DNA from 2 places in the Fructilactobacillus myrtifloralis genome. Region 1 is predicted to be linked to the other one. Evidence: riboswitches for the same ligand, from Rfam matches in the RefSeq annotation. Region 1 holds a riboswitch; the other holds the start of a gene.

Region 1 (6,601 bases):
CACTACGTTGAAAGTCCAAGATGTCTAGGTGTTCCCCAATTTCCCAGTGAGATTGCGGTTGAAACGTAAACTGGCGGGGCGTACCCACCTTCCGCAGTTCCACGGAGCCTTCTTCCGTCAGACTCACGGGCACCTGATCGTTAGGAATGTTGGGCAGGTGTGCTGCAACATCCTGTTCTGCTTGTTCGACTTGTTCGAGATTCTGGTCCAGCTGTTTAATCTCTTTCCCCACCTCGCGCATCCGTTGAATTGGTGCCTCAGCATCCGCTTTTTGCCGTTTTAACTGGGAAATTTGGTCTGAAACCGAATTCCGTTCGGCCTTTAGTTGCTCTGTTTTAACGATCAACTCTCGGCGCCGCTGATCTAGTTCCAAGAGGTGGTCCACCGTTTCCGCGCTCACGCCCCGGGTGGCCATTTTTTCCTTGAACCAATCAGGTTTTTGCCGCACTAACTTAATGTCAATCATGTTACTACCTCCTATAATTAGCTGTATTTACGCAAAAAGACCCCCGCCCTAAATTGGGACGAAGGTCTTTGTTCGCGGTACCACCCAAGTTCCTGACTACGTCAGACACTCATTGGGATTGGTAACGGAATCACCGTGCAGGATTAACTGCCCTGAAGCGTAGCGGAATTTCGAACGATGACTCACACCACCCGTCACCTCTCTGTGGTTCTACTTAAACTACACCATTAGTTTGTGTTTTCTTCATTATACAATATCTAGGCAAAGATTTGGTTAATTTTTGCATCCACCAGGGCAAAAATCTGGTCACGCGCCGCGGGATCCTCCACAAACTCGAGCTGGTCGCCATCAATTTCCAACTTTGGTGAGAGATCGTACTGGGCAAACCAGGTATCATACCGTTCGTTTAACTCCCGGTAGTAATCGTAGAGGCTCGCATCGTGATCAAGCTGCTCGTAACTGCGACCGCGCTTCTTAATCCGCTTCAGCATCGTGTCAAAGGAAACGTGTAAGTAGATCAATAAATCGGGGAGCTTTTGGTAGTCAGCGGGCCCAACGGGTTCTAACATGTTTTGCAACAACGAATCGTAGGTGTCCACTTCCGTTGCCGTTGAACGCCCGAGATCGGCGTTTAAATGAAATAACAGCGAATCTTCAAACAACGAGCGGTCCATGACACTGTAACGGTTGGCGTTCGCTTCTTTAATCGCCGCTAACCGCTTGTTCAAAAAATAAATTTGCAGTAAAAAGGCGTATTTTTGTGGATCTTTGTAAAACAACGGTAAAATCTCGTTATCATCGACCGACTCGTAAAACGCCGGGGCATTCAGGTGCTCTGCGAGTAAGGTGGTTAACGAGGTTTTCCCCGCCCCAATGGGGCCTGATAAAACGATCATGTGGATTCCTCCCCTGAAACTGGTTTCTACCTAGCTTTCATTTTAGCATTAATTGTGCGACTGCTGTTCGTCATCTAAATTAGCGGGAGACACGTCCACCTGATCAAGCGGAATCAAATGCGTGTGGTGAATCAACTTGTAACCAAAGAACAAGATTAAGACGAGCGGCACACTGATGTAGGTTACCGCAATTTCAAACCACTTGCCCTGTGCAAAGGCCCCAATGTCTTGACCAAAAATCACCACGATACATAGAATCAAGCATAACACCGGACCAAAGGGGAACCAGGTGGCGTGGTACTTGAGTTCATCCAAATGATGCCCCTGCTTAATGAACGCCCGCCGGAACCGGTAGTGGGATAAAGCAATCCCAAACCAAGCAATAAAGCCGGTTAATCCCGAGGCCGCTACAAGCCAGAGGTAAATTTGCGGACCAACAAAGCTGGTTAAGAAGGTCAGTAAGGCCACAACCGTGGTGGCTAAGAGGGCGAGGAACGGAATCCCGTTCTTACTAATCTTGCCAAAGAACTTCGGGGCATACCCTTCATCGGCCATGGAATAGAGCATCCGCGTTGACGCATACATCCCGGAGTTGGCCGAGGAAATTACGGACGTTAAAATGACCGCATTCATCACGCTGGCCGCCGCAGCTAACCCAGCCCGTTCAAAGACAATTGTAAAGGGACTAATCGAGACGTCACTAGCGGATGATCCCAGTAAATCTGGGCTCGTGTAGGGAATCACCGCGGCAATCACAAAGATTGCCAAAAAGTAGAACAGAATAATCCGCCAGAATACCTCATGAATCGCCTTGGGCACACTCTTTTGCGGATCGTCAGCTTCTCCAGCGGTAATCCCGACTAACTCGGTTCCTTGAAACGAAAATCCAGCAACAACGAAGACGCTAATAATCCCTGGAATCCCGTGGACAAACGGTGCCTGTTTATAGGTAAAGTTACTTAAGCCGGTGGCATGACCACCCATAATCCCAACGATCGTTAAAAAACCGACGATTAAGAAGATGATGATCGTAATTACCTTGATTAGTGACATCCAAAACTCGGTTTCTCCAAAGGCCGACACAGCCAGCGCGTTAATCACAAAAATCAAGATCAGCGCCGCGGCACTCCAAATCCACGCGGGAAAATGGGGGAACCAGAACGCCATCACCAAGGAAACCGTTGACACATCAACGGCCACGGTGATCGCCCAGTTAAACCAGTAGTTCCACCCCATGGCGAATCCTAACGCCGGATCCACGTACTTCGCGGCATAAGTTGAAAATGAACCGGAGACCGGCAGGTTCGTTGCCATCTCACCCAAACTCGTCATCAAAAAGTAGACCATGATGCCCATTAACACGTACGCTACGAGCGCACCACCGGGACCGGCCTTACTAATGGCTCCTCCACTTGCTACAAACAGTCCCGTTCCAATACACCCACCGAGGGCGATCATTGACACGTGCCGCGACTTTAAGCCCCGCTTAACGTGTTGGGTTCCCTTTTCTGCTTCCATCTTCGTTCCTCCTGTATTTTTAAAGCTACTAAAACCTAAAAAAAGACCCTTCTTAATCCAGAAGAGTCCCCACTTTGCCATTCGTATTCCGTCTGCTAAAGCGCTCCGCATGCAAGTGCGACAGTCCTTGATTTGTTGAACCAAGTCCCAACCAGGTGGGTACCAACCATCCGATTTCGGCAACGTTCCCTTTCCCCCGGGTTCACTGGGCTGGTGCCCTCCGCCGGGTTACTAATGAAAATTGCTCCTCTTTTTAGATTTCAAATATTAGATTTTCAATTATGCAATTCTTTCATAGTATAGGGGTTTCTCAATTAAAATGCAAATCACCCCATCAGTCCCCGGCTTTGCTATACTAAGGAAAACGAGGAACTTAGAAAGGAGTCCTGTTCATGTCTCAGCCTAATCAACCCGCCGCTTTACTAATTATCGACTATACCAACGACTTTGTCGCACCCGAGGGCGCCCTGACGCTCGGAGAACCAGCCCAGGCTGCCGAGCCAGCCATCATCAACCTCGCGCAACGCTTCTGGGAAACCGGCCAGGTGGTCATCTTGCCCACTGATTTACACCACGCTCACGATCCCTACCACCCAGAAAGCAAGCTCTTTCCACCACACAACCTCGCCGGCAGTTGGGGACGGCAGTTTTACGGTGAACTCCAACCCTGGTACGAGGCCCACCGTGCTGACCCCACGGTGTGGGAGATGGCAAAGACCCGGTACAGCGCTTTTGCCGGCACGGATCTTGACCTTCAACTCCGGGCCCGGGGCATCACGGAACTTCATCTCACGGGCGTTGCCACCGACATCTGCCTGTTGCATACGGCAGTAAGCGCCTATAACCTGGGTTATCAACTGGTAATCCATCCGCGCGCTACCGCGGGTTTTTCGCCTGAAAACCAAACCTTTGCCCTACAACACTTTCAAACCGCGCTCGGCGCCCAACTGATTGACGACTAAAAAAACAGGATGGCTAAGTCCATCCTGTTTTTTTTAGTCTGTTGCGTTACGGTGTTGCAACTTGGAGTGCCACAGGCCGTAACTAAAGTACACTACCAACCCGATTGCAAGCCAAATCCCCACTGCAACCTTGGTGGTGGTGGGCAGCATCACGATGAAGTAAATGCTACACAAACCGGCCAAAATAGGTAGGACTGGGTACCAAGGCATTTTAAACCCATCGTTTGGAATGTCTCGGCGGTGCCGCAGAGGAATAATACCAAAGGAAATGCAGGCAAACGCCAGCAGGGTCCCCGCGTTAATCAGCGAAGCCAGTTGGGCAAGCGGAACCACGCCCGCAAAGAAGGCCTGAACGAGCAAGGCCACCAAGACTGCGTTTCTGGGGACCTTCGACTGGGCATGAACCTGTCCCATCTTTTTCGACAACAAGCCGTCCCGACCAAGCGCGTAGACCAACCGGGAACCCCCAAAGAACATCGTCACCATAGCGGTGAAGATTCCAAACAGCGCCCCAATGGTAATCAGCTTGTTCCACCCATCGAGGTGAACCAAGTGAAGGGCATAGGCAGCGGGATCATCAACGTTAAGTTTGGTGTAGTGCACCATTCCAACCAAGACCAATGAGAACGCCACGTACAAAACAACGGCAATTAGAACCGTGCCCAGGATCCCCCGGACCACGTTCCGCTTTGGATCAATGGTTTCTGCGGAATTAGCTGCCAGCGCATCAAACCCGATAAAGGCGAAGAAGACCGTGGCCGCTGCAGTTGAAATTCCACCGAGGCCAAAGGGCGCCCCGTGGAATTGCTTCGGGTAGAAGGGAACGTAGTTGCTGGATTTAATGTAAAAAATGCCGATTCCGATGAAAATAATGATAATCGCAATTTTAACAAGCACGGCAGTGTTTTCCACCTTTTTCGACAGGTCCGCTCCCTTCACGATGATGAGCGCGATGACGACGATAATCAGGACCGCCGTCAGGTTGACTACTCCGCCTTCTAGCGGGCCTGCTTGCAACGCCGCCGGTAACTTAATGCCGACCGGAGCTAACAGGTTATTGTTAAAGTAGGCCGCAAATCCGGTGGCTTCGGCAGAAACGGCTAAGAAATACTCCAGAATCAAGGCCCAGCCAATCAGCCAACCGACAATTTCTCCGTAGATCACCGTTCCAAACGAGTAGGCGGACCCAGCAATTGGCATCGCGGACGAAAATTCCGCATAGGCCATCCCAACGACCCCCGATAGTAAGGCCGCTAGTAAGAAGGCCACCGCCACCGCAGGACCAGCGTGCTGGGCAGCTTCGTGACCGGGCAGAATGAAGATCCCGGTTCCAATCACCGCCCCGATTCCGAGGGCCACCAAGTCCCACGCGGTTAACGTCCGACTTAAGCGGGCATCCGCCTTGAGGTAGTTAGCGACTGATTCTCGTTGAAAAATGCGTTTAAACATAAGCGTCTCCCTTTCGTGCTCGGACTACGCCGAGCCAATTTCATTGACGTCTTTTATCTTACCCACTAGACTTAGATAAGTAAAATTAATCTTTTTAATTTAAACATTAGGAGAACTGATGTAATGAATCGCTTTGTCGTGTTCCAAAAAATCATTGAAACCGGGAGCTTTACCAAGGCGGCTCACGAACTTGGGTATACCCAGTCGTCCATTAGCCAAACCGTGGCCGGGCTGGAAGCCGAGTTTAACGTACAACTGCTTAAACGTTCCCGCCGAGGCATCAGCTTGACTCCCGCAGGCGATAAACTTTATCCCGAGTTTCAACGCCTGTTACGTCAGTACACGGATGCCCAACACCTCGCCCAGCAAATCACCGGTCTGGAAACCGGAACGGTACGGATTGGCGCGAGCAATAGTATCTCGCGCTACTGGTTACCGGGCTTAATCAAGGGCTTTGAACAACAACACCCGCACGTCCACTTCACCCTCTTTCAGGGTGATTATGACGAAATCCGCGCGGACGTTGATAGTGGTAAAGTGGACATTGGGTTTTTAAAGCACACCCGAACCAAGGGCCTGACCACCGTGCCGCTCAAGCGGGAGCGCTTGTTGGCGGTGATGCCCACCGACCATCCGTTGGCTGGTCAGTCCGTCGTTTCCCTCGCCGCTTTAAAGGCCCAGTCGAACAACCTGATTTTGATCCCCGAGGGCACTCACAGTGACGTCCGTGCGGCGTTTGCATCCTTGGAAATCAACCCCAACATTAAGGACCAAATTCAAGACGACTATACCGTTCTAGCCATGGTGGAGGCGGGGCTTGGGGTGAGCCTGGTCTCTGAACTAATGGTGGGTAATTCCGACTTTCACATCCACGCGGCGGCCACTGAGCCAGCAATTGCCCAAGCAATCGAGATTGCCTACCAGAATCATGCTAGTCTGTCCGTGGCCAGCCAACACTTTTTAGATTACGTGGTCTCCCAACGGGATCAGTTGCCATAAAAAAAAGCTCCCCGTGGGGAGCTTTTTTAATAGTTACTATTTTGAAAGCCTTTAATGGTCGCAAGCCGTGGCGCATACCGCACGTAGAGGTATTCGGCCACTTGCAGCCAGGCATAGGCCAAGGTTACCGCACCCACTACGTCACTAGGAAAGTGAGCGTTTAGGTAAATCCGGGACAGCATTACCAGAATCAACCAGATGATTAGCATCATCCGCACAATCCACATACTCGTCCGGTCATTCAGCATTGGAACCAACACGATCCAAATGATGCTTAGCACTAGCACCGTCCCGAGCACGTGCCCACTCGG
Region 2 (6,601 bases), 390 kb from region 1:
CTACGACCGTGTATGGGGCAACGTCCTCAGTTACCACGGCCCCCGCGGCCACGACGGCACCTTTCCCGACATGCACGCCCTCAATTACGACTGCATTTGCACCGACCAAGACGTCGTCGTCAATTTGGACTGGTTTAGCACTGGCTGGTTCAATCACTCCGGCCAGCACGGCGCCCGCCCCAATGTGTGAGTGCTTGCCAACGATGGCTCGGCCCCCAAGGACCGCTCCCATGTCGATCATGGAGTCGTCTCCAATTTCAGCCCCAATGTTAATGAGGGCACCCATCATGATAACGGCATCTTTCCCAATCTTAACTTGGTCCCGAATGATGGCACCGGGTTCAATCCGTGCGTCAATGTTCTTGGTGTCTAATAACGGCACCGCTGAGTTGCGACCGTCGTTTTCAATTTCGTAATCCGTAATGTGGGCTTGGTTGGCTGCTAAGAACGGTTGTACATCCTTCCAGTCCCCAAAAATAACCCCGGTTTGGTCGTTCACAAATGGTCTAAGGGAGTCCGGAAAATCAATGTCAGCCAGTTGGCCTTTCAGGTACACCTTCACGTTGGTTTTCTTTTCAGCATTTCCGATGAATTGAATGATTTCTTGTGCGTTCATTTCCGCCATGTTCTGTCTCCTTGCTTGTCAGTAGTAGTTTTGCTTCCTTAATCACTTAGTTTCACGTCGAGGCGGGTTAAATCAGCTAGGGTTTCCCGCTTAACCACGACTTGGGCGCTGCCATTTTCAACGAAAACGACCGCGGGCCGGGGATTCCGGTTATAGTTAGATGCCATTGAGTACCCGTAAGCTCCCGTGGCCAATACCGCAATCACGTCGCCAGCTTGTACAGGCGGGAGCTTGGCATCCTTTACTAAGATGTCCCCTGATTCACAGTACTTCCCGGCGACCGTTACCACTTCGGTTTCGGTCGGTGCCACATTGTCAGCGGCGACCGCTTCGTAAGCAGCGCCATAGAGCGCGGGTCGGATGTTGTCACCCATCCCGCCATCGACTGCCACGTACTTCCGCACCTCTGGAATTGTTTTTTGCGAACCAACCCGGTACAGACTCACTCCGGCCGGACCCGCAATCGAACGCCCGGGTTCAATCCAGACCGCTGGCAAAGGAAGGTCAGCTGCGGCCGTTTCCGTCTTCAAAGTGGTGATGATCTGTTCCACAAACTCTTCCGGCCGAATGGGATGATCGGCATCGGTATACTGAATCCCAAAGCCTCCCCCAACGTTAACCACTTGAGGGATATAATCATATTCATCCCGCCAGTGTTGCATCAGGTGCACCAGCTTCTGCGTTTCAATCTTAAAGCCGTCGGTCGCAAAGATTTGTGACCCAATGTGGGAGTGCACTCCCTGTAAGTGCATCCGTGGTTCCGCTAGGACCTGTTGCAAGGCCTGGTCAGCCTGTCCGGTCAGCAGGTCGAAGCCAAACTTACTGTCCTGTTGGCCGGTCTGAATAAATTCATGGGTATGCGCGGAAACGGCGGGAGACACCCGCAGCATCACGTTTACTTCCGCATCCGCTGCTTCGAGAACCTGAGCCAGGAGCCCAATCTCGTAGAAGTTATCGAGGATAATCGTGCCCACGTGGTGGTGAACCGCCATTTGTAACTCTTCATAGGACTTGTTGTTCCCGTGAAAACTAACCCGCTCCATCGGAAAGTCCGCTGCTAACGCAGTTGCTAATTCACCAGCAGAGACAACGTCAATGTGGGCGTGTTCTTGATTAACAATTTGATACATCGCCACGCACGCAAAGGCCTTGCTGGCATAGCTAACGGCATAATCAACGTGTTGTTCCACAAAGACCCGTTCAAACGCCCGAATCTGGTGCCGGATTTTTGCCACGTCATACACCTGGAGCGGCGTTCCATATTCATCAGCGAGCTCCGTGGCGGGAATGCCACCAATCAACAACTGATTATTGCGCACTTCATCACTACTTAACATCCTGTTTTCCTCCTCAATCGTCCTAACCGGCAGACCCTTATGCGTACTAAAAAAGGGCCTTTTGGCACGGAAGCTCCGTCCAAAAGACCCTATTGTCGCCGATTAGAATCAATTTTATCCATAGCTCCCCGAGAATAGCATTCCCGACAGTCCGTAACCTCTTAAGTTACGTCCCAGTTAACTAAGGTCCATCCTCCTTAGCACTTCGGCAACCAATCCTTTCGGTGGGTTCAAAGCTGGATGGCAACTCCCCCACGTACTCTTCTTGCTTGCGACCTCTATTTGATTTGTGTTTAGCATACCGAAAAAGCCAATCAGCGTCAACCTTTTCCAAACTAACTTACTGAAATTTCTTTATTTCTATATAGAGTTTTCTAAAAATGTCCGTTATTTTCCCAGATCGAGTTGCGAAATCAAAAAAATGATGATAGTTTCACTAATAATAAAACGAGCGAGGTCAGACGAGCATGAAAGTAGTTAAATTCGGGGGCAGTTCGTTAGCCGATGCCACCCAGTTCGAAAAAATTATTCACATCATTCAGCAGGATCCGGAGCGGCGGGCCATCGTAGTTTCCGCCCCTGGAACCCGGTTCAAGGGCGACATTAAGGTGACTGACCTGCTAATTCAATATGCAAATGCCGTTCGCAATCACGAATCATTGGAAGACGTTCAAACCGAAATTATTGATCGCTACCGAAACATTGCTAACCACTTTGCCGTTCCGGACGCCGTGATGGAACACATTTCGGCGGTCATCACCGGCTTAGCTAGCCAATCCTTTGCAGATCAAGACCACCAGTTAGCCGCTTTTAAGGCCCATGGAGAATACCTAAACGCCTACCTACTGAGCCAAATTTTGACGAAACTGGGCCTGCCAACTAAGTTCATGGACCCGCGGACCGTTGGGTTTGATGTCGCTGGACCCGTGAATGATGCCCACGTCACGCCTAAAACTTACAACCATCTCGCCGCCTACCAAACTAGTACTGATTACCTAGTCTTTCCGGGCTTTTTTGGCATTAACGAAGCGGACGGAACGATTGCCACCTTTTCACGGGGTGGTTCCGATATTACCGGTTCAATCGTCGCCAAGGGCTTACACGCCGAGGTCTACGAAAACTTTACGGACGTCGACGCCATCTACTCGGTGGATCCCCACATCGTTCCCAATCCCAAGAGTATTAGTAAGATGACCTACCGAGAAATGCGGGAACTTTCCTATGCCGGGTTCTCTGTGTTTCACGACGAAGCGTTACTTCCGGCCATTGAGGCCCAAGTTCCAATTAACGTGAAAAATACTAACCATCCAGACCTCCCTGGCACCTTGATTGTCCCCGAACAGGGCTTTAAACCCGCGGGCTTTATCACTGGGGTAGCCAGTTCCAAGGGCTTTTCGGCTCTATACCTGCACCGGTACTTGCTTAACAAGGAAGTTGGGTTTACGCTAAAGCTATTACAAATCCTCTACAAATACGGGATTTCATATGAACACATGCCGTCTGGAATTGATGATTTGACCATCATTTTTGATAACCGCGAGCTCACGCCGGAAACCGTTCAAGCAATGTGTGACGACATTCGGACGGAACTCCACCCTGATCAATTAGAGTGGATCGATCACTACGCCATCATCATGATTGTCGGCGAAGGGATGCAACTGAGCCCTAACACCATCGAAAAAATCATTCGCCCGCTCACCGACCATGACATTAACATTCACATGATTAACGAAGGGGCGTCCAAAATTTCAATCATGCTAGGCACTGACGAAGCCGATGCGGAACAATCGGTCAAACTCATTTACCAACACTTCTTTGACAATAACCGCATTTTTACTGACTAACGGGAGGTCATTTCATGGTAACGCTACGCAAAGTTCACGGTTCAGAAAACCGGTTTTTCATTTTAGATCGGACCCAATTTACAACCACCCCAACCATCGAGCAAATTGCCAACCTCGCCGTGAACCTCAAACAGAGTGACAACGAGACCTTTAACGACATCGATGGAATTTTAGTCGTGGATGCTTCGGACCATTCCGGGTGCTTAGGCAAAATGACGGTCGTGAATGCCGATGGTAGTCTCGCCTCCATGTGTGGTAACGGGCTGCGAACGGTCGCCCGCTACCTAGCTGACCAAACGGGAGAAACTAAGTTTAAGGTTGAAACTCAGGATGCCGATTTACACGTGGAACAAGCCGACCAGTTGGCACCAGAGGTTCCCGCCTATGGAGTAGAAATCGCCCCCGTGCGGTTTCACGCTGCTGACTTTCCGTTTGCCGAGCTGGGAGGAGACACGATTTTGAACCGGCCCTTACCCCAGTTAGCGCCCGACCTAGACTTTACGGCCATTGCGGTGCCCAATCCGCATTTAATTAGTTTTATGGACCACGACACCTTAACCAGTGGGTTGCAAGCTCAACTGGGACCCTATTTAAACGGAGAAAATCCGTACTTTCCAGACGGAGTAAACCTCAACTTTGCCCAAATCCTCGGTCCCGATCGCTTGTTTGTGAAAACTTACGAACGGGGCGTCGGCTTCACCAATGCCTGTGGAACCGGAATGACGGCCACGAGTTTGGCCTACGTTTTAAACCACGACCAGGGCGATTTTGACCACGTGGTAACGGTCTACAATCCGGGGGGAATGGTGAAAGTGCACGTCGCCCGGACGGGGACGGAGTACGCCCTGCAGTTGATTGCCAACGCCACCACGCTGGGAAACTGGGAAATCGAAGCTACTGACCTGTTCCAGCACCAATTTGCAGCTGGTAACTACCAACCTACCACTGAAGAAACGGCTTACCAAAACTGGGTCGCCACCCTGCCGCAACCCTAATACTAACTAGGTTAAACTCACTCATCCGGGTGAGTTTTTTTGTATGGGAGGCTTTTACCTTTACTTACTAAAAATAAGTAGATATACTAGGTTTACTAATTATAAAGGAGTCGATCATCATGACCACTGTTAACGTAATCCTCGGAAGTGTCCGCGAACCTTCCATGGGATCCCGCCTGTTTCAATACCTGCAAAAGCACCAACCCGAATTAGAGCAAACCACGCACGTTAGTTTGCAATTTTTAAAGGTTAGTGACTATCAGCTTCCCGCCTACGCCGAACCCCTTCCCCCAATGGGAACTCCCGATTATCCAGAGAATCTGGCTCCAAATGCCAAACGCTGGGTAACCGACGTGATGAGTGGCGACGGAATCTTGTTGCTCACCCCTGAATATGACTACTCAGTTCCGGGTGCATTAAAAAATGCCTTTGACTACCTCGGAACCGGCGTTAGCGACACCCCGATTCAAACGATCAGTTACTCCATGGGTTCGTTTGGTGGTATCCTGGCTGCAATGGCCTGGTTGCCGATTTTCCAAGTTCTAAGCTTGGTAAGCGTCCCGCGGAATCTCAACCTCCGTTTCATTCAAAACATCTTTACTGAAACTGGGGACTTAAATCCGGATTTAGAGGCGTCCGAACAACAATACTATGCCGACAAGTTGACGGCTACCGTACAAAACATTGCCAACTACGCCAGCCGCTTACAAGCAGATGCATAATCAAAAAGACCATGAAAATTCATGGTCTTTTTTTACTTGCTTTTTATATTATACGATGTATAATATTGATGAAAGTGAAGGAGCTGATCATTATCGCCATTCAAATTAGTTCAGAAGTGCTGGAAGGCATCGTGTTAGCCTTGCTCGCCCAGGAAGATTACTACGGCTACGCCTTAACCCAGGGAGTCAAAAAGTTTATTCCGATTTCAAACTCAACCCTCTACCCGATTTTACGCCGGCTCAAAAAGGAAGATTGGGTCACCACTTACGACCAGCCCTTTGACGGTCGGAACCGGCGGTATTATCAAATTACGGAGGCCGGATTAACCCAACTTGCCAAAGTTAAGACCGACTGGAATCATCACAAGCACATCGTTGACCAGGTCTTTAACAATCAAATGCCCAAGGAGGATGACTAATGCCAACGGATCAGGAACAATACATCACGGAACTGAAGTACTACCTAAAAAATATCCCAACTAAGGAACGCGATGAGGCCGCGACCTACTACCTCGACTATCTCAAGGACGGTCAACTTAGTAACTACAAAGAAATCGTCGCAAACCTTGGAACGCCCCGGCAGCTAGCGCGCCAAATTGCCGCGAATTACTCCATCTCAGAAGATGAAAAGCAACCGAAAAAGGGAAGCGTCAATCACAACGTTAAGCTCATTATTACCATTTTAGCGGCCATTGCCTCCCCAGTTTTGCTGGGGATTGCCGGCTTTATCTTACTGATGTTATTTATTGTAGTTGTAGTCGTAGGAGCTTTTTTATTTACAACTTTGGTTGTTGCAGGACTTGCTTTTTGGGTTGGAATCACAACTATCGCTAGTAAAGGGATTGTTGCATTAAATTTAATTGGTGCATCGTTGCTTATCTTCGGTGTCTTGATTATGATCCCGCCCATCGTGTACTTTGTAATTCGCTTTATTATTCAAATTGGTGCGAACTGGACCAAGAAAATCTATCGGTATTCACAAGCTAAATTGACTAACAGAAAGGATGGTTATCATGGCTAAATTCATGAAACGAATGCTAATCACTGGAATCATACTATCTGTGTCTGGATTAGTAAT

Evidence for each region. A riboswitch is a leader RNA that binds a small molecule or an ion and turns the genes downstream of it on or off. The one in region 1 is predicted to bind lysine.
Region 2: linked by a shared signal. The riboswitch ahead of lysA (diaminopimelate decarboxylase) and the one ahead of M3M35_RS03270 (amino acid permease) in region 1 are both predicted to bind lysine.

Annotation. Positions count from the first base shown of each region.
Region 1 covers NZ_CP097116.1:614,624-621,224, forward strand. The annotation lists gene serS (serine--tRNA ligase) at 1-466, opposite strand, end outside; gene M3M35_RS03265 (deoxynucleoside kinase) at 724-1,362, opposite strand; gene M3M35_RS03270 (amino acid permease) at 1,411-2,880, opposite strand; lysine riboswitch at 2,971-3,140, opposite strand; gene M3M35_RS03275 (cysteine hydrolase family protein) at 3,273-3,842, shown strand; gene M3M35_RS03280 (APC family permease) at 3,876-5,291, opposite strand; gene M3M35_RS03285 (LysR family transcriptional regulator) at 5,415-6,290, shown strand; gene M3M35_RS03290 (phosphatase PAP2 family protein) at 6,317-6,601, opposite strand, start outside.
Region 2 covers NZ_CP097116.1:1,005,137-1,011,737, reverse strand. The annotation lists gene dapD (2,3,4,5-tetrahydropyridine-2,6-dicarboxylate N-acetyltransferase) at 1-625, opposite strand, end outside; gene lysA (diaminopimelate decarboxylase) at 664-1,962, opposite strand; lysine riboswitch at 2,076-2,251, opposite strand; gene M3M35_RS05070 (aspartate kinase) at 2,430-3,806, shown strand; gene dapF (diaminopimelate epimerase) at 3,821-4,801, shown strand; gene M3M35_RS05060 (NADPH-dependent FMN reductase) at 4,921-5,523, shown strand; gene M3M35_RS05055 (PadR family transcriptional regulator) at 5,616-5,942, shown strand; gene M3M35_RS05050 (DUF1700 domain-containing protein) at 5,942-6,544, shown strand; gene M3M35_RS05045 (hypothetical protein) at 6,537-6,601, shown strand, end outside.